One region of the Priestia sp. YIM B13551 genome, then DNA from elsewhere that is predicted to be linked to it. Evidence: riboswitches for the same ligand, from Rfam matches in the RefSeq annotation. Region 1 holds a riboswitch; each other region holds the start of a gene.
What was found. A riboswitch is a leader RNA that binds a small molecule or an ion and turns the genes downstream of it on or off. The one in region 1 is predicted to bind cobalamin.

Region 1 (5,036 bases):
CCGTGCACAAGGACATCTAAGCCGATGTCTTCTTGAATTTCAATCCATTTTTTTATTTCCTCGTTAATGTACGCTTCATATGCTTCATCGCTTAACTCGCCTTTACGCCATTTTAAACGCTCTTTTCGCACTTCTTTTGTTTGCGGAAAGCTTCCAATCGTTGTCGTTGGAAGAAGCGGCAGTTGAAACGCTTCTTGCTGAACGCGTTGACGTACGTCAAACGGCGCTTGTCGCGCTGCTTTATAGCTGTGCAGCTGCTTCAGCTCTTTTTGCACGTCTTGATGATTTCGAAAAGATGAACCATTTAATGCTTGAATCGCCTGTTTGCTTACGTTTATTTCTTCTTCTATCGACTCTTTTCCTTGCTGCACTGCTTTTGTTAAAAGCGTGATTTCCTTTAGCTTTTCATCTGCAAAAGAGAGCGCATTTTTCAATACTGGATCAATGGTTTCTTCATTTTTCACCGTGACAGGAACATGTAATAAACTTGATGAAGGCTGCAGAATCAAACGGTCTTTTGATACGGCTTCTTCAATTTCACTAAGCGTTAAAAGCTGTTCGTCCAAGTTTTCACGCCAAATGTTGCGTCCGTCAATCACTCCCGCAGCAAGCACTTTATCAGTTGGAAAACCATATTTATTAAGCGCAGTGAGATTTTCGCCTCGGTCATGCACAAAGTCTAAACCGATTCCTTCAACAGGAAGAGACACAACTTCTTTGTAGTGATCAACGCTGTCAAAATACGTTTGCAAAATGACTTTTACATTCGGTGCCGCTTCCTTCAAAGTTTGATAGACTTCTGTGTAAAGCGCCAGGTCTTCTTTTGATAGCGTTGTAGATAAAATTGGCTCATCTATCTGCACCCACTCTACTCCTTCTGCCTGCAGCTCCGCTAAAATAGTTGCATAAAGCGGAACAAACTGTTCAACTACTTCTTTAAACTCACTTTTTTTATATCCTTTTGACAGCTTCACAAATGTTACTGGACCTAGAATAACGGGCTTTCCTTCAATATTCAGCTTTTCTTTTGCTTCTTTGTAAAACTGAAGCGGGCGATTTTCTACAAGTGCCGGCGTACATTCCTCAAGCTCCGGTACGATGTAGTGATAATTTGTGTTAAACCATTTTGTCATCGTAGAGGCTACCGCACCTTTTGTTCCTCGGGCGATGTCAAAATACGTTTCAAGCGATACCGGTCCTCCGTCATACTCAAAGCGCTTTGGCACTAGACCGAACATAACAGCTGTATCTAACACGTGGTCGTATAAACTGAAATCGCCGACTGGAATTAATTCAATTCCTGCGTCACGCTGTTTTTTCAGATGCCCTAGACGAAGAGCTTCAATTTCTTGAAGAAAGATATCTTTCTCCAGCTTTCCTGCCCAAAACTGCTCAAGCGCTTTTTTCCACTCTCGTTTTTCACCAATTCTTGGATAACCTAAGTTTGAACTTTTTACACTGCTCATTTTTTCCACTCCCTGTATATTTTTTTATCGGTAAACTAAAAAATCTCCCTTTTCGAAATGAAAAGAGAGATAATACGCATACTTAACTAGAGTTGAGACAGCCTGTTTTTCTCAACACGTATTCCTCACTCCTCTCTATATCCCGTAGAGCTTAAGTGCATACAACAGGCAGGTCTCCTGACTTAGGTTCATCGCTTCCTATCCCTTCCCATTTCAACATGAAACAGTGGTTAATAAGTTGCTCCCCATTACAGTGGCGGGACCGCGCCGGCTTTTCACCGGTCTTCCCTTTTAAGCTGCGTACATTCGTTACACAGCACCTGATGCATTTTTATAAAATTGTCCATTCAAAACATATTCACATAAAATAAAAAGCCTCTCTATCACGAATAGAGAGGCATAGTATCTATGAAATCCTCTCTTATTTTTCAAAGCTGTACGCTTTGCAGGATGTAGCACCTTTTCAACAAGAATGTTAAATGGTTGCCGGGCTTCACAGGGCCAGTCCCTCCGCCTCTCTCAATAAGAGTTTTAATTGTTTATAATATTTTGAATGTAGAGTCATCTTAACACCTTAGATTTATGTTGTCAAAAGAAATTTCAAAAAAATTAGTTTTTAGGAGGCGTTGACGCTAATTTTTGCCTTAACAATTTGTAATCGTCTTTTCGGTGCGTTTCAATTAAATCTTTGGCTCCCTGGTGATATCCTGACGAATAAATATACTCTACCGCTGTTTCGATAAGCTTTCTTTTTTCTTCGGCACACTCCCGGTCCATTAAGGGGAACAGTCTACCTAAAAGGTCATTTAAATCTTCCTTGATAAAACGATCAAGTCCTTCTTGCATCTTTTCGTTTGCCATGATTGCTCCTCCATTTGCTGTGTATGTTCTAAGCCTCTATAAACAGGCATTTCACTGTAAATTTTAAGATAAAGTTAAGTCATTAAACAGTATATCAAGTGAATGTTTTTCTTCAATTACATATGTAATACAAATATATGACAAATATAGAGAATATATCATCATTCATTATCTATTATAACGTTTGACTGAGCCTTCTGCTACAAGGTTTCTGTAAACATTATGCATAATCTTCCAAAAGTCTGCCTGTGAATTACGGGCAGGCTTTTGGCTAAACATAGCTTTCTATTCTCTTGTTTTTACAAACAATTTCTTCGAGGTCGTCCAAAATCCTTCCAAAGAAGAGGTCCTAATATGTTGTACCTGCTTACAAAAAACTCCGTAAAATTATAATTATTTAAAATTAAAGGCGGCTCAAAATCAAGAGGAGCACCGGCGCCTCCTGACAATACAAAATCAGTGCCTCTTCCAAGCGTAAACGACCCGTTTCTGTTTTTTCTAATAAACTGCTCGTCATATGCATGCACATGGCTGACTAACACTTTTTTCACGCGGTGTTCTTGAATTAAATCAAAAAATTCTTGACTTTGAGGAGTCGTTACAGGAAACCCTTCAAGATTTGACCACCGGCCAATATTTGGCTGCGCATGCATGGCTACGATGGTATTACGAGGAGCATCCTCTAGCTGCTGCTCTAAATAATTCAGCTCTCTATCTGTAAATCCATATATTTTATTCTTGGGACTGATGACATTATTTAATGCGATGCACCGAAAGTTAAAGACAGGAATATCAATGACCCAGTGTACTTTTCCGATAGTGGCTCTGAAGTTTTCGAGATTGCTTTCACCAAGGTACAGTTCATCATGATTCCCTACGCATACAAACATAGGAATGTTTGGTGCGATTTTTTCGACAACCTTAACAAAGTGCTCCAAATACTCTTTTTCCCCTGTATAGACGGTGTCTCCCCCATGAATAATAAACAGCGGGTTCAATTCCACCGCCTTTTTTAATACAAGCTCAAATTCACCGTTCATCGTGTAACAATTATCGTTTGATCCGTCACCTCTACTGTCACCCATAAAAACAAAGTTAAATGGATCGGATTTAATTGTTTAATTCTTTGCTTTAATAACTTTTCAGAACGTTCATGAAGCGTCAAATTCATCAACTAGTTAATCCCCCTATTAATAAGTAAACAAGCTTACTTGTTTATATGAGAATTTGTTGACGAAGGTCACTACCTTCTTGTAAGCAGAACGCACATTTAGCTTTCGTTTTAGAAATTGCTAGTTATGAATATCTATTAAAGTCCACTCTATGATAAGCTAACCTATCTTTCCATTTTATTAGGCACTAATATGACAGTGTAAAAGCTGAAATCTCTATATCTACTAATAAGAAAGAGGCTGGGGACGAACAAAGGCCGACATGTGCTGAACCGCTTGTTACCCCACAGTTGATTTCCGTGCAAGGCTTCACTTTCCGCGGGCGTCCGATGAGCCTCCTCGTCGCTTGTGCTCCTGCGGGGTCTCATCTGTTCCGCTTTTCCCGCAGGAGTCTTCGCCTTGCTCTCCAATCAACTGCTAGAAGAAACGAAACAGATGAAACCTGCGTTCACCATAAAAAAACGAACCACTAATCAAACACTTTGATTAGTGGTTCGTTTTTCACTTCAGCTAAAATACTTTTATCTCAGCACCTTACATTTAAAACATTACGACAATCAAACATATTTATTACGCTCAACCGGACTTAAAGACTTCCTTGCAGAACGAGCTGCCATGTCCATTTCAATTTGCTCTAGGCTGCGTCCTTTTGTTTCAACAACTACAAAGCGTATGAAGAATAATCCGAGAATACAAATGATCCCGAACGTTGAAAAGATCACGCCTAAACTAAACTGGTCGGCTAAAATTGGGAACACAAGCCCTACTGCAAGCGATCCCGTCCAGTTAAAAGCAGATGAAATCCCAGCACCGATTCCGCGTACAGAAAGCGGGAAAATTTCTCCTACAATGATCCACGTAAGCGGCGCCCAAGAAAACGCATAGCAAAGGATAAAGCAGCAAAGAGCAATTAACGTAACCCAGTTTACGACGACTTCATTAACGCCTAATGCTCCTAGAATAGCCGGTGTGAAAAATGAAAGAGCCATACCCGCGCCGCCAATCGTAAGAATGGTACGGCGGTTGAATCTATCAACAAACTGCAGAAAAATAAGTGTTGTCACAACGAAGATTACCCCAACGATGACCGTAAAACCAGCAGCTACCTGCGGCGCTAAACCAACTTGACGAGCAATGCTTGTTGCATAATAAACAATTGAGTTTGAGCCTTGAATCTGCTGAAAAGTTGCCATTCCGACACCGATAATTAATGCTAAACGAAACTTTTTATGAAACAGCTGTTTGATGCCTGATTGTTCATGAACAGCTATGCTTTCAATTTCAGACACTTCAGCTTCTACTTCAGCTGTTGACCGGCGAAGCGTACGCAGTACTTCACGCGCTTTATCTGCCATTCCGTTTTTAATTAAGTAGCGAGGCGACTCTGGAAGCTTGATCATACCGATGCATAAGACGATCGCAAAAATACCGGCGCTGCCAAGCATTAATCGCCAGCTGTTTGGAACCGGCTCAAAAATAAAGGCTACGATATAGCTTAATAATAATCCAATTACAATCATTAGCTGATTTAAACCTG
Region 2 (5,036 bases), on a different contig from region 1:
TTACATGAAAGATGGCTATAAGCGCTTTAAAGTGAAAATTAAGCCGGGTGCTGACTATGAGCTACTGAAACAAATTCGAGATGAATTTCCAAGCATTCCTCTTATGGCTGATGCCAATTCAGCCTATACGTTAAGCGATAGTGATTCATTGAAGAAACTAGATGAATTGAATTTAATGATGATCGAACAGCCGTTAAGTTCTGATGATATCCTTGATCATCGATTGTTACAAAAGCAAATGAAGACGCCGATTTGCTTAGATGAAAGTATTGTGAGCTATGAAGATGCACGTCATGCAATTGAACAAGAAAGCTGTAAGATTATCAATGTGAAAATCGGTCGAGTTGGCGGAATGTCCGTAGCAAAGCAAATTCATGATTTATGCGCCCAGCATGGTGTAAGACTTTGGGTTGGAGGAATGTTAGAAGCAGGGATTTCACGAGCTCATAATATCGCCCTTGCCACACTGCCTTCTTTCACGATACCAGGTGATATTTCTGCGTCGTCTCGCTATTGGGAAAAAGATATTATTAAGCCCGAAGTAGAGGTAGAAGCCGGAGTAATAAAGGTGAAGGGAAAACCGGGGATAGGATACGATATTGATAAAAAGTTTATCAAAACAATCACAGCATTTGAAAAAGAATACAAATAATTAAAAACCGTTTTTTTATGAAAAACGGTTTTTTTTATTGAGGTTGTCAATGTTTAGTAGAAAAATAGGACAAATTTTTTAAAAAGAGCACATTGTTCCATCAAGCGTGTCAAAACATGTTATGATGGAATAGTTTGATGAAAAAAGTCGAAGAGTTTTATCGTAAAAAACAAAATTATTTTTGAAAATAGGTTGATAGTTTTCTAAGTTGTCCTATATAATGTGTTTATAACATAACACAATATGTTGTTTTGAAATCCATAATAAAATACTATATTTTGTGTTTTCCAGTGAAAAAGGTGTCTGATAAAAAGACTTAAAAGGGAATTTGGTGAAAATCCAAAGCTGTCCCCGCAACTGTGAATGCTGATGAAATAAGGAGATCCACTGTGAGTAAACATCATGGGAAGGCCTTAAAGTAAAAAGAAGCATAAGTCAGGAGACCTGCCTTTTTTATGTCGTTTTATCTTCTTCGGGAGGTGAGAGGGTAGAGCGAGGATTGAGAAAAGACTTAGTGTCTTCTTCTATCTTCGTTCTATTCGCTCACCGAGGTACGGTGAGCGATTTTTTATTTTGAAGTGAAGAGAGGAGCCATATTTATGGTGAATACATTAAAGCCTACAATTCTACATGAATTAACTGCATATATTGAACGTTTAAAAAAAGAATTTACGCAGCTTGATTTTTCTTTGTATGAGGAAAAGGTTATTCAAACTGTTACAGTAAAGGAAAATATGACGGACGAAAAGGTTGCAAACGTACTAATTTTGGCAGCCTTAGAGCGTATTTCAATGGAAGAACCCGATTGGACGTACGTAGCGGCAGACGTCTACTTAAACGAACTATATCGAAAAGCAGCGGACAACCGAGGTTACGATAAAAAAGAGAAGTACGGTTCGTTTTATCAGCTTATTCAAGAACTAACAAAAATCGGCATTTATAATAAGCAGCTATTAAAAACATATACAGAAGAAGAAATTAATGAAATTGCTTCAGTCATTATTCCTGAACGCGATCGTTTATTTACATACATTGGATTGTTGACATTAGCAGATCGCTATTTAGCGACATCACATGATAAGCGCGTATACGAATTACCGCAAGAACGTTTTCTTATCATTGCTATGACGCTGATGTCTCAAGAAAAGAAAGAAAATCGAACAGCATTAGTAAAAGAAGCGTACTGGGCGCTTTCTAGTCTATATATGACGGTTGCCACACCAACACTTTCAAACGCAGGAAAGAGCTACGGACAGCTATCTAGCTGCTTTATTGATACGATTGATGACAGCTTACGCGGTATTTATGATAGCAATACAGATTTGGCCACGCTTAGTAAAAATGGAGGCGGAATTGGTGTCTACCTCGGTCATATTAGAAGCCGAGGAAGTGATATAAAAGGTTTTAAAGGCGTATCATCAGGAACAATTCCATGGATGAAACAGCTAAATAATACGGCTGTAAGTGTCGATCAGCTAGGTCAACGACAAGGAGCTATTGCCGTATATTTAGACGTATGGCACAAAGACATCTTTTCATTCTTAGACGCGCGTTTGAACAATGGTGACGAACGTCAGCGCACGCATGATTTATTCACTGGCGTATGTTTGCCAGATTTGTTTATGGAAAAAGTAGAGGCACGTGAAGACTGGCACTTATTCGATCCTCACGAAGTTCGTACGCTGATGGGCTACTCGTTAGAAGATTTTTATGATGAAGAAGAAGGCAGCGGTTCGTTCCGCACTCGTTACGCTGAGTGTGTAAATAATGAACAGCTTTCAAGAGAAACAGTACCTGCTATTGAAATCTTCAAGCGCATTATGCTTTCGCAGCTTGAAACCGGAACGCCTTATATGTTCTATCGTGATACGGTTAACCGAGCTAATCAAAACCGCCACGAGGGCATGATCTACTGCAGCAACTTATGTACAGAAATTACGCAAAACCAAAGCACAACGGTCGTAACAGAGGAAATTACGGAAGACGGAAAAATTATTATTACAAAGAATCCGGGCGATTTTGTTGTATGTAATCTTTCTTCTATCAACTTAGCGAGAGCCGTAACTGAAGATGTGCTTGAACGTTTAATTCCAATTCAAGTACGCATGCTTGATAACGTTATTGAGTTAAATGATTTGCCGGTACTTCAAGCAAAACTAACAAACCAAAAGTACCGCGCAGTAGGGCTTGGCACATTTGGTTGGAACCATTTGCTTGCCTTAAAGAAAATAGCATGGGAAACAGATGAAGCGGTAGCATATTGCGATGAATTGTATGAGCAAATTGCTTACTTAACCGTACAGGCAAGCATGAACTTAGCTAAAGAAAAAGGTGCATATCCATTATTTAAAGGCTCAGATTTTGAGTCAGGCGCTTATTTTGAAACACGTAAATACACAAGCGAAGCGTGGAGTGAACTGCGTAACGAAGTTCAAAGCAATGGGATAAGAAATGGCTACTTAATGGCTGTAGCACCTAATTCATCAACATCTATTATCGCGGGTTCTACTGCAAGTATTGATCCGATTTTCCGTAAGTTTTATTCAGAGGAAAAGAAAAACTATAAAATCCCGGTGACGGCACCAGATTTATCACCAGCAACAAACTGGTATTATAAGTCCGTTTATTTAATTGATCAGCACTGGAGCATTAAGCAAAACGCCAAGCGACAGCGCCATATTGATCAATCCATTTCATTCAACTTATATGTGCAAAATGATATCCGAGCAAAAGAGCTGCTGGATCTTCATATGACGGCATGGAAAGAAAAGTTAAAAACGACCTACTACGTACGTTCAACATCAAGTGAAGTCATTGAAGAATGTGAAAGCTGTCATAGTTAAAAGGAGTGAATAATTGATGACAAGCATGTTAAAACGAGAATTAATGAACGAAACAGCTCCGAACCGTTCGACAGGAATCATTAACGGCAAGAGCTCAAATATTCTAAACTGGGATGACGTCCGATTTTCATGGGCGTTCCCTAAATACAAACGTATGCTAGCTAACTTCTGGACGCCGTTTGAAATTAATATGGGTCAAGATATTAAGCAGTTCCCTCAGTTAACGGCTGACGAACAAGAGAGCTTTTTAAAAATTATTGGCTTGCTGGCGCTACTGGACAGTATTCAATCAGATTATGCTAGCAAAGTAGCTGACTATGTAACCGATTCTTCGATTAATGCTCTAATGATTATTTTAGCGCAGCAAGAAGTGGTTCATAATCATTCGTATTCATATGTTTTATCAAGTCTTGTACCAAAAGGAAAACAAGATGAAGTATTTGAATACTGGCGCACAGACGAAAAGCTTCGCGCTCGAAATGACTTTATTACAAACGGATATAAAGCATTTAGCGAAGAAGCAACGGTTGAAAACTTTTTGAAGTCTATGGTATATGATGTTATTTTAGAAGGCCTTTTCTTCTATAGCGGATTTGCTTTCTTCTATAATCTTGCGAGAAATCAAAAGATGGTGGCGACATCTACGATGATTAACTATATCAATCGTGATGAACAGCTTCACGTTGGGTTATTTGAAAAGATTTTCAAGGAAGTACTAAATGAAAATCCAGCTTATCGTACGGAGGAGCTAGAAACGTTTGTAGTTGAAACGTTCCAAGAGGCAGCTCGTCTTGAAATTGAATGGGCGGAATCTGTTATCGGAGAAAAATTCGACGGCATCACGATGAAAGAACTGCAGCAGTATATTGAATACATGGCTAATAAACGCTGTAATCAGTTAGGCTTCGGTCGAGCTGCTTTCCCAGAAGCACCGATTGAAAATCCTCTTCGTTGGATTATTGCTTATCAAGAGGTAGATTTAGGGAAAACGGATTTCTTTGAACAGAAATCAAGACAATATACAAAAGCATCAGATGCGAATGGATTTGATGATCTATAAATACAAAAGCTGACTAATTTCCTTATTGATTAGTCAGCTTTTTTTAAGTGAATAAGTCCAAGTTCTAACGCACGTGTGGTAATTAAGTCATCAATTTCTTCTGGAATGTTTTCAAGTGTTCCCCATTTATATGTCCATAAATGAGTAAACGATTGTACATAGATTGGAAAGGTTTGTTCATTTGCTTTTATTGCTTCTTCTTTAAAAAAATGAATCAGTTGTTCAGTTTTCATATTAGTCTCCTTTTTTATGATCTTGAAGAGAGAAAAAAGACAACCCAGAGGCTGTCCTTTTGCGGGTTACGCTTCAGTTGGCTTGAACGTTTTACAGTCTGTTTCATAACTGCTTGCTGCATGTTTTCCGCTATGACTTACCACGTAAATTTCTTCTGCGCTGCAGTGATTTCCATTTTTCCAAAAGTGACAGTTATTTACTTCACAAAGAATGTTTTGTTCCAACGTTAACCCTCCTTTGTATGTGA
Region 3 (5,036 bases), 520 kb from region 1:
AAGAAAAAAGAGGTACGGACAAAATTATTTTAGTTGAAGCAACATCCGAACGATGAATCGTTCGGATTTTTTCATTGGTATGGCAAGCGTAGGTGTTGCGTATGTAGCTGCTTCTAGCGGTTGATTTCGTTATGTCTCAGACCCTTTTTTTAGTAAATAGTTTGAATATTCTTTTATGTTTAACCTAAGAAAAATGCGGTTAAATAGGAGGAGTAGTCCTCAAATCTTCTGTGGAATTTATGCGCTATACATAAGCAATTCAACGATGTTTTACAAAAAAATAAAGTTTTTAACTTGGTTTTTTAGAGAATATTTGTTAACATATCCACTTGTGAGGTCTTAGTAAGAGGAGGATGATGTAAAGAATCCCATATCGGACGCAAGGGCGTAGATATGTGGAGTGGGAATTTTAAAGGAGGATTTTATGTCTGATCAAGGAAATCAAGGAAAATTTAAAAAATCAATATCGTTACTTGACCTAACGTTAATTGGGATGGGAGCTATTTTTGGTTCCGCCTGGTTATTTGCGGTTAGTAACGTAGCGTCAAAGGCTGGTCCAGCCGGAAGTTTTTCGTGGCTGATTGGCGGAGTCATTATTTTACTTATCGGTTTAGTGTATGCTGAACTTGGAGCAGCGCTGCCGCGTACCGGTGGAATTATCCGTTATCCGGTTTACTCGCATGGTCATTTAGTGGGTTACTTAATTTCATTCATTACCATTATTGCTTACACAAGTTTGATTGCCATCGAGGTAACGGCTGTACGTCAGTATGTTGCGTTTTGGCTTCCTGGTCTAACTAAACATGGTTCTGAATCGCCTACTACAATCGGCTGGTTATTTCAGTTCGCGTTATTAACGCTATTTTTTATCATTAACTACGTAAGTGTAAAAGCATTTGCTAAGTCAAATGTCATTATATCTGTGTTCAAATATGCGGTTCCTCTTACAATTATCGTCGTGTTAGCTTATCACTTTAAATCAGCTAACTTTACAACTGGCGATTTTGCTCCGTTTGGTTTTAATGGTATTCAAGCAGCCATTTCAACAGGTGGCGTTATGTTTGCTTACCTAGGACTTCACCCTATTGTTTCTGTAGCCAGTGAAGTTAAAAACCCGCAGCGTAATATTCCAATCGCGCTCATTATCTGTATTGTACTTTCAGCGATTATTTACACAGCACTGCAAGTATTGTTCATTGGTAACATCCCGGCTGATATGCTATCAGGAGGATGGGGAACAATTCAAGAGCAATTCTCTTTACCATTTAAAGATATTGCACTTATTTTAGGCCTTGGCTGGTTAGTAACGCTTGTTATTTTTGATGCTATTTTATCACCAGGCGGTAACGGGAACATCTTCATGAATACAACTTCTCGTTTAGTGTATGCTTGGTCTCGTAATGGAACATTATTTAAACGTTTCTCAAAAGTAGATAAGAAAACAGGAATTCCACGTGCGTCACTATGGCTATCATTTGGAATGTCCGTATTCTGGACACTGCCATTTCCTTCTTGGGAAGCGCTAGTAAACGTATGTTCAGTGGCACTTATTCTGTCTTATGCGATTGCGCCAATTTCAGCTGCTGCATTCAGAGTAAATGCAAAAGACCTTAAGAAGCCTTTTAAATTAAAAGGCATGAGCGTTATTGCTCCTGTTTCATTTATTTTCTGTTCATACATCGTATATTGGTCAGGATGGACGACAATTTCTTGGCTGCTGGGATCACAGCTTCTAATGGTTGTTATCTACGTAGCGTTTAAGAAATATGTACCAACTGACGTCGTAAAATTTGCACAGCAGCTTAAATCTGCTTGGTGGCTAGTTGCTTATTATATTATTATGCTTGTTATCTCTTATCTAGGTTCATTTGGTGGAGGACAAGGTGTGCTAAGCAACCCGCTTGACTTAATTTTAATTGCTCTTGTTTCACTTGGTATTTTCTACTGGGCGAAATACACAGGTTTACCAAAAGCAGTTATCGATACAGATGATTAATAAAAAACACGGCATGAATTCATGCCGTGTTTTTCGTTTGTATAGGCGTATACTCTATTTATTTATCAAACAGCCATGTTTTTAATATAGCAGCATACTCACGAAAGTAGGCTTGAAGTTTAATTGAATTTGGTGTCTTTGCACCTAAGGGATAAACGTCAAAGCCTTGACGTTTGGCAATAATAGAGGCGCGAAATAAATGAAAATCACTGCTAACAAGCACGACTTTTTTGTGTTGAATATCAACTTTCTGTTTAGTAAAAGTAAAATTCTCAAAAGTAGAAGTTGACTGATCTTCTTTTATAATTCGATTCTTTTTAATTCCTTCTTTCCGCAGAAAACGATAGGCTGCCTCTGCTTCAGATATTTCTTCATCGGATCCTTTTCCGCCCGTTACGATAACTTTTGTTTGTTGATGTGCTTGTAAATAAGATAAGGCCGTCTTTACTCGTTCTTTTAAACTAGGAGACATTTGATCACCATCTACTTTAGAACCTAAAACGAGCACATAATCTGCGTTTTGTGGAACAGGCTTGTGAGCAGTTTGATACATACAAAAAGATATAATTGCTATATAAAGAACAAGAGAACCAATAAAGGTATAAATCATTTTTTTCTTCAACTGTGAGCACCTTCCTAGCTATTTCATAAGATGTTTGGAAAATAATTGTTATTATAGCATACGAGACCCAAATAAGTATAAGCACAGTAATATATAATAATAGAAGAAAATCGTTATTGTGAATGGTTATAAAATTCGTTACAATAAAGAATAAATGATTTTAAAAGTGCCTCTAAGGAGGATAATAGGGAAATCGGTGTAAATCCGGTGCAGCCCCCGCTACTGTAAATGTGGATGAACCTGCAAAGACCCACTAGTCAAACTAGGAAGGGTGCAGAAGTAAAACGAAGCATAAGCCAGGAGACCTGCTTTTAAAAACCCCTTATTTTTCGGTGGGAGAAATAAGTCAAGACAATGTGTTAATGAGCGCATGACCAAACCTTGACTTTTACAGTTAAGGTTTTTTTATGTGGTAGGGAGTGGAAAAAGTGAAAAAAGGAAAACCGCTTATGATTCAAGGAACGCACTCAGACGCTGGAAAAAGCATGATTGCTACAGCATTTTGCCGTATTTTTAAAGAAGACGGCTATCAAACTGCACCGTTTAAATCGCAAAATATGGCGCTTAATTCATACATTACAATGGATGGAAAAGAAATTGGCAGAGCGCAAGGAATTCAAGCAGAAGCAGCTGGAGTAGAAGCAACAACCAATATGAATCCTATTTTAATTAAACCAACTCGTGATCATGAATCTCAAATTGTCGTTCACGGAAAACCGCTACGTAATATGTTTGCTTTTCAGTATCGGCAAGAATTTTTTAATGAAGGTTTGAACGTTATCACGGAAGCTTATAAAGAGCTTGCCAATCATTATGATCGAATTGTGATTGAAGGCGCTGGAAGTCCTGCTGAAGTCAATTTGAACGATCGGGAACTCGTAAATATGCGCGTTGCAAAAATAGCCCAAGCGCCTGTTGTGTTAGTAGGAGATATTGATAAAGGAGGAGTTTTTGCGAGCCTAGTGGGTACTCTTCAATTGCTTCCAGATGAACACAAGTCTAGAGTTATCGGGGTGTTAATTAATAAATTCCGAGGAGATTTAGAACTTTTAAAACCAGGTTTGAAGTGGTTTGAAGAATACACGGGTGTTCCGGTTCTAGGAGTTATTCCTTATATGAACAACGTGGAAATTGACGCGGAAGATTCGTTATCACTTAGAAATTACTCAACGCTTGTGAATCCGTTAAAAGAAATTGATATTGCGGTTATCTCGTACCCGCGCATCTCAAATTTTACAGACATCGATCCTTTAAGCTTAGAAGAAGACTGTCACGTGAGGCTTGTAACCAAGCCGTCGCAATTAGGTACGCCTGATTTAATTGTTTTACCAGGAAGCAAAAATACGATTGAAGATGCTCAGTTTTTACAAGAAAGCGGCCTGGCTCTAGCCATTAATCAAGTTTTGAACACAACGAACGTTCACGTCATTGGCATCTGCGGAGGATATCAAATGCTAGGGGAGACAATTACAGACCCTGATGCAGTAGAATCTCGGATTGAATCCATTAAAGGGCTGGGCTTGCTTCCGGTGGAAACCGTTATGACAACCAGCAAAAAAACAGAAAGAGTTTCTGGGTATGTCCAGCTAGAAAGTGAAAGAGTTTCGATTGAAGGCTACGAAATTCATATGGGAAAGACGATTTCTAAGAGCACCACGGAAGCTTTTGCAGTGGTAGAGCATGAAAAAGAAGGAACGGTTAAAGACAACGTCATTGGCACGTATGTTCATGATGTGTTTCATAACGATGCTTTGCGCAGAGCTTTGCTTAATCAAATTCGTAAACATAAAAAATTGCCGCCTATTACGGACACATTCAACAGTCGCCTGCAAAAAGAGGAGTCTTTTTCAAAAGCAGCAGCATATGTGAGAGAAGCCGTAGATATGGAAAAGCTGTATCATTTAATAGACAACTATAAAAGCCCGGAGCAAACACAAAAAGTATAGCTTGTAGGGGCTTTCGCTTGTTTTTTTACCGAGAACTTTAGTACGCTATTCTACGTTGCCTAGTTCAACAGTCTAGCACTCGTAACAAATAAAAGATGATTGTTTCCAACTTAATGCATGGTGGAAGCATGGTTTATGGACAGGAAAATGAATGGTTAATGTAAAACATCACGCCTCGTTTCCTAGAGGAGCTGAACGTATTGATTTTTAAACGTATTTTTTTTAACAAAGCATCTATTTTATACATAGTCAGTTTATTTATTGTATGTACTTCGGTAATTATGGGCGTATTTATTGGTACAGTTTCGTTAACCGTAGGAGATACAATCAAAATTATTATTGGCCACCTTACCGGGCTATCCTTATATCACGGTCCGGAAAACATGGATTTAATCATTTGGCAAATTCGTTTTCCAAGAGTACTGGTGGCATTTTTAGTAGGAGCTTCGCTTTCAATAGCAGGGGCTGCCTT
Region 4 (5,036 bases), on a different contig from region 1:
AAGGTAAAAATACTGGCATTCGACACATGTCTTTGAACAAAACTTATTCACACTGGATCGGCTTCGGAGCCGTAAGGATGCAAGAGAGGTAGGGCTTGCGTCGTTTAGGTTAATCGATCATGTGGAAAAACAAACCGCGGCAATGGATGAAATCCATGCAAGCACAATCAATGCTAATTGTGCCCTAACAACAACGAAACATACAAAAACCGTAATCATGGATTTTATAAAGAAAGTAATCATTTTGTTTTTACACTTGCAAAAGCAAGTTACTGATAAGAAACACGAACAAAAGCGAGCAGATGCATCTGCTCGCTTTTTTAATGATGGTTTTTTATTTACTTTATCATTTCTTTTTTAGCGGATCTTACAAAAAAGCCGAAACCACACTGGTTTCGGCTTTTTCTTATTGCTCTGCTAGTACATCAGCAAATGCTTTTGCATAAGGAGGAAGGTCTGGCGGACGGCGGCTTGAGATGATGTGACCGTCGATTACGACTGCTTCATCATGCCAAATAGCTCCCGCATTTTCCATATCATCTTTGATTCCTGGCGTACTTGTTACGTTTCGGCCATCTAAGATTTTTGCAGAGATTAATACCCATCCTGCATGGCAGATTTGGCCGATTGGCTTTTGCTGTTCATCCATATGACGAACCATTTCAATTACTTCAGGGTAGCGGCGCAGTTTATCCGGCGCCCAGCCTCCAGGTACTAAAATAGCGTCATATTCAGCTGGATCAACATCTTTAAAAGCGTAGTCCGATACGGCTGGAACACCGTATTTCCCCATGTACGTTTCGTTTGCTTTTTCTCCAACTAAATGTACTTCTGCTCCTTCTTCTCGAAGACGCATCACTGGATACCATAGTTCTAGATCTTCAAAGTCTGCACTAACAAGCGCAATAACTCTTTTATTTTCTAAACGCATCGTAACACCTCCGCCATCAGTATAGCATGTTGGAGAATAAGATTGAAAATAAGGGACTAACTTGTACATAATTAAAGGATTTTTCAAGTGCTCTTCAGAAAATTTTTGTATGCCAAATGGTCTAATTTTATATTTTCACTTGACTGGGGACAAACATCACACTACAATGTGTAGTGTGATGTTCATAATGTTGTAAAATTATCCAAATAAGAAAGACTTTCTGATTTAATTACTACATTTCTTTTTTCGGGCTTTTACACTACATAATGTAGTGTTTTTCAAACACACTTAAAGGAGGAAGTAAAGTGAATAAAAACGTCGAAATTGGTTCACTTATTATTCGTTTAGTATTAGGTTTTACATTTTTAGTACACGGCTTTCAAAAATGGCAAGGCGGGATTGAAAATACAGTAGGGTTCTTCGATAGCTTAGGAATCCCTGGTTTCATGGCATATATTGTTGCAACCATTGAACTTGTAGGTGGGGTTCTTATTATTCTTGGCCTAGCAACAAGAGTCGTATCTGCTTTATTTGTGGCAGTTATGCTTGGCGCCATTTTTACAGCCAAGCTTAAAAGCGGATTTGTTGGCGGGTTTGAGTTTGATATTGCCTTAATTGCCATGTCTGCTCACTTATTTCTTGCAGGAAGCCAGTTCCTTGCTCTTGATGCAGTGGTATTCAAAAAGAAAGAAACTGCCTTTTCTCTTCAAGAAGAAAGCAGTAAATAAAAAAAGAAAGCTTATACTCTCCCAATATAAGCTTTCAGATTAGTCCCCGCCGTTTGAGGCGGGCTTTTTTTATATTTGCAGCAGCAAATTGGCAAATAAAGAAGAACGCTCGGACAACGTATCAATTTGAATATGTTCATATTCCGCATGTATTCCTTTTCCGCATGCTCCTAATCCATCCAACGTGGGAACACCAATGGCCGCTGTAAAATTGCCATCACTTCCGCCGCCCACAGCTGCTTCTTCCAATTTCATACCCAGTTTGGCCGCGATTGATTGAGCACATTCAAATAGCTCTTCCGTTTGTTTAGACTTGACCATCGGGGGACGATTCATTCCTCCCGTTACTTCGAGCTTAATCCCTTTTAAAATGGGTGTTAAATTCAAAATAATATCCGTCATGCGTTTTGCTTCTTCTTCTGTAGAAACACGTAAATCCACGTGCGCTTCTGCATATTCCGGCACTACATTTGTACCGCTGCCTCCCGTAAATGTCCCAACGTTCACCGTTGTACCTTTTTCATAATCTGTTAAGCCCTGCAAGAAAATCACTTGGCGCGCCAGCTCTTCAATCGCATTGATTCCTTCTTTGTGGTGATTACCCGCGTGTGCTGCTCGTCCCCATGCTTTCACGGTGAAAATTCCCGCTCCTTTGCGCGACGTTTTTAACGCGCCTGAACCCGCCACCGCCGGTTCCGCTACTAGCACTGCTTCACTCCTTTGTGCTTCTTCTTCAATGTATTTTTTAGAAGAAATTGACCCAATCTCTTCATCCGAATTGCAGAAAAACACAATTTTTTTATCGAGCGATAAGCCAAGCTCTTGAATCGCTTTAATCGCCCATATAGATTGCACAATGCCGCCTTTCATGTCTAAAATTCCCGGACCGTACAGCTTGTTTCCCTCTGTTCTTAGACTCAGCCTTCCCTTTTCCCATACCGTGTCAAAGTGACCGATAATTAAAAGCTGCTTTTCTCCTTCTCCAATCGTAAATTTCAAATGGTTTCCTACTTCTTTTTCTTCTATGATTTCGTATCCTACCCCTAACCGTTTATGAAACAGCTGCGTTAAATACATTCCACACTGATCTACTAACTCTTTACTGTAGGACGGTGATTCTTTTTTCACAAATCCAACTAAATCTTCAAGCATCTCTTGTTCGTGTTCTTTTAAATAACTAAACACGCTTTGTTCTACCATTACCTGACTCAAATCAATTCCTCCTCCAAACAACCCCTGCTGCTTGCATTAAATGCTTTTATTTATCGTACGTATAACTATGTTCTACGTTTCACATAACGACCTTAAATTATCCTTAATTATAATGGTTTTCAGACAATTTTCCATCCTTTAAATACAGATAATACTTTAACTTATTCATAACCGACCGAAAATAGCCATAAACTTCAACAAATTCATACAAAAAAGCTTCAATCTTCATCAGATTAAAGCTTTCGTTTGACTAATTGACATTTATTTTAATATTTTTCCCTTTTGACTTCACACTCACAAAAACAAACATAGACACTAAAAAAATAAACAGAATAACGCCAACCATTTCAAAGTTTACTTCGGCCCATGGGTTAAAGAAAGTGAATGCTAAATAGAATGACACACCATACGCGAGGACAACAATAACCCAGCCCATCAAGCGGGAAGCAGATTGTCCAAATTTACTCGATTCATTCACCATTTTATGTACAATCATCGAATCGATTGTATCTGTAAGCATCATACCAAACATAAACACTAGTCCTAACAAAAGCGGCGTATACTTGCCTGCGTTCCCTACAGCTAGAGACCACACGGCCGTTTGACTGACCGTTTCGGCTGCTAAAGCGAACAATGCTCCTACAAGAATAATTAAAAAAGGATTCGTTGTTCCTTTTGCGATTTTCGGAATAAACTTTCCTTTTAACCCGCTCAGCTGAAACTCTTCCTCTTTATTTTTGGTTCGAAGCAAATGATATGTGTTTAATGTCCCGATTAGAAAGAGAGAGATAATGGATACCCAAGATGCAAAATGATCGAAATACGATGGAAACGTAAAATTCTTCATCACCACGCCCAGCACTCCGGCCGTGACGGCCACCATTCCTCCGTGACCTAGTGAAAACAGCGTTCCGACCCACGGGGCAAAACGGCTGCCCATTCGCCAATTATATCGAGTCTGGCCATCAATAAAAGCTAAGTGATCTGCATCCAATCCGTGCCTGATTCCTAATAAAAAGACAAGTAAAAAAACTGATAAACCTTCCATTTCCTACACTCCTTTTTTTAAAATAAAACGTAAAAAAGCCTCAATTCTATAGAAATTGAGGATGTGTCGGCATATGAAAATAAACAGCAATTGCTCACTGCGTACCTTGATACACCGCCTCTTTCCTAGAAGAGTCAAGTGTACAGAATAGGTAGGTCTCCTGGCTTGAGATCATCATTTTCTACCGCCTTCCCCGTTTTGAGTGACGATAAGATAGAAAACTCCCTGCTTACAGTGGCTGGACCGCTCGAGATTTGCACTCGATTCCCTGTTACCTCTTACGCTATGTAAGAGCACCTAAACTGTGCGAATGATTCATTTTCTTCCTCATTATACTAGTACTTCTTACAAATGAATAGAGAAAATTCAAATAAAAAAGCCCTGCTAAGCTTTACATGCTTAGGCTTTTTAAAGCAATTAAACTACTTCTACCGTTACGTCTACGTTACCGCTGATTGCTTTTGAATACGGGCAGTATGAGTGAGCTAGGTCTACATATTTTTTCGCTGTTTCTAAATCTAAGCCTTCGATATGAGCTTCAAGCGCTACTCCAATTTTCACTCCTTGATCAGCTTTATCAGGAAGCAGCTGAACAGTAGCTTTTACTTCACTGCTTTTGATTTCTACGTTATGTTTTTTCAACATAAATTCTAACGCGCTGTTGAAACAAGCACTGTATCCAGCTGCAAACAGCTGCTCTGGGTTTGTTGCTGTTGTTGCTTCTCCACCAAGCGCTGGAGGTGTTGCAACGTCTAAGTTAAAGATGTTATCTAAAGAGTGAACTTCCCCTGTTCTTCCACCTGTGTTAACGACTGTTGTTTCATATAAAGCTTTCATGTATAAACCTCTCCTCTTTTTCGTTAATTTTATTAAAAGTTTTTTATTTATCGTTTCTGTAATTTAATTGTACACAATTTAATTTTAAAAAACAAGTATTAAATACATTAAAAATTTCCCAATAAAAAAAGCCGCGTATTTGCGACTTTTTCTTAATAATATTGAGACTGTTCGTCATAAGCTGATTTTCGAAAAATAGACAAGTTGGTAATAGCCCTCATCAGTTTCGTATTAAAAATAACATAATGAATAAACAGCGCCAGCACGCAGCCTAAAACGG

Region 2: linked by a shared signal. The riboswitch ahead of ACFX4N_RS19795 (ribonucleoside-diphosphate reductase subunit alpha) and the one ahead of metE (5-methyltetrahydropteroyltriglutamate--homocysteine S-methyltransferase) in region 1 are both predicted to bind cobalamin.
Region 3: linked by a shared signal. The riboswitch ahead of ACFX4N_RS09250 (cobyric acid synthase) and the one ahead of metE (5-methyltetrahydropteroyltriglutamate--homocysteine S-methyltransferase) in region 1 are both predicted to bind cobalamin.
Region 4: linked by a shared signal. The riboswitch ahead of ACFX4N_RS25095 (HoxN/HupN/NixA family nickel/cobalt transporter) and the one ahead of metE (5-methyltetrahydropteroyltriglutamate--homocysteine S-methyltransferase) in region 1 are both predicted to bind cobalamin.

Annotation. Positions count from the first base shown of each region.
Region 1 covers NZ_JBHZOX010000002.1:568,758-573,793, forward strand. The annotation lists gene metE (5-methyltetrahydropteroyltriglutamate--homocysteine S-methyltransferase) at 1-1,466, opposite strand, end outside; cobalamin riboswitch at 1,617-1,805, opposite strand; SAM riboswitch class I at 1,885-1,995, opposite strand; gene ACFX4N_RS12275 (hypothetical protein) at 2,076-2,327, opposite strand; gene ACFX4N_RS12280 (metallophosphoesterase family protein) at 2,627-3,412, opposite strand; gene ACFX4N_RS12285 (hypothetical protein) at 3,364-3,501, opposite strand; gene ACFX4N_RS12290 (sugar porter family MFS transporter) at 4,057-5,036, opposite strand, start outside.
Region 2 covers NZ_JBHZOX010000004.1:17,272-22,307, forward strand. The annotation lists gene menC (o-succinylbenzoate synthase) at 1-652, shown strand, start outside; cobalamin riboswitch at 933-1,118, shown strand; gene ACFX4N_RS19795 (ribonucleoside-diphosphate reductase subunit alpha) at 1,252-3,495, shown strand; gene ACFX4N_RS19800 (ribonucleotide-diphosphate reductase subunit beta) at 3,512-4,555, shown strand; gene ACFX4N_RS19805 (hypothetical protein) at 4,585-4,788, opposite strand; gene ACFX4N_RS19810 (DUF1540 domain-containing protein) at 4,855-5,013, opposite strand.
Region 3 covers NZ_JBHZOX010000002.1:44,917-49,952, reverse strand. The annotation lists gene ACFX4N_RS09265 (nitroreductase family protein) at 1-2, shown strand, start outside; gene ACFX4N_RS09260 (APC family permease) at 425-1,996, shown strand; gene ACFX4N_RS09255 (YdcF family protein) at 2,055-2,618, opposite strand; cobalamin riboswitch at 2,766-2,945, shown strand; gene ACFX4N_RS09250 (cobyric acid synthase) at 3,038-4,564, shown strand; gene ACFX4N_RS09245 (FecCD family ABC transporter permease) at 4,765-5,036, shown strand, end outside.
Region 4 covers NZ_JBHZOX010000007.1:61,568-66,603, reverse strand. The annotation lists gene ACFX4N_RS25115 (hypothetical protein) at 122-361, shown strand; gene ACFX4N_RS25110 (type 1 glutamine amidotransferase domain-containing protein) at 407-931, opposite strand; gene ACFX4N_RS25105 (DoxX family protein) at 1,237-1,659, shown strand; gene ACFX4N_RS25100 (M20 family metallopeptidase) at 1,729-2,892, opposite strand; gene ACFX4N_RS25095 (HoxN/HupN/NixA family nickel/cobalt transporter) at 3,122-3,919, opposite strand; cobalamin riboswitch at 4,053-4,235, opposite strand; gene ACFX4N_RS25090 (organic hydroperoxide resistance protein) at 4,337-4,756, opposite strand; gene ACFX4N_RS25085 (undecaprenyl-diphosphatase) at 4,909-5,036, opposite strand, start outside.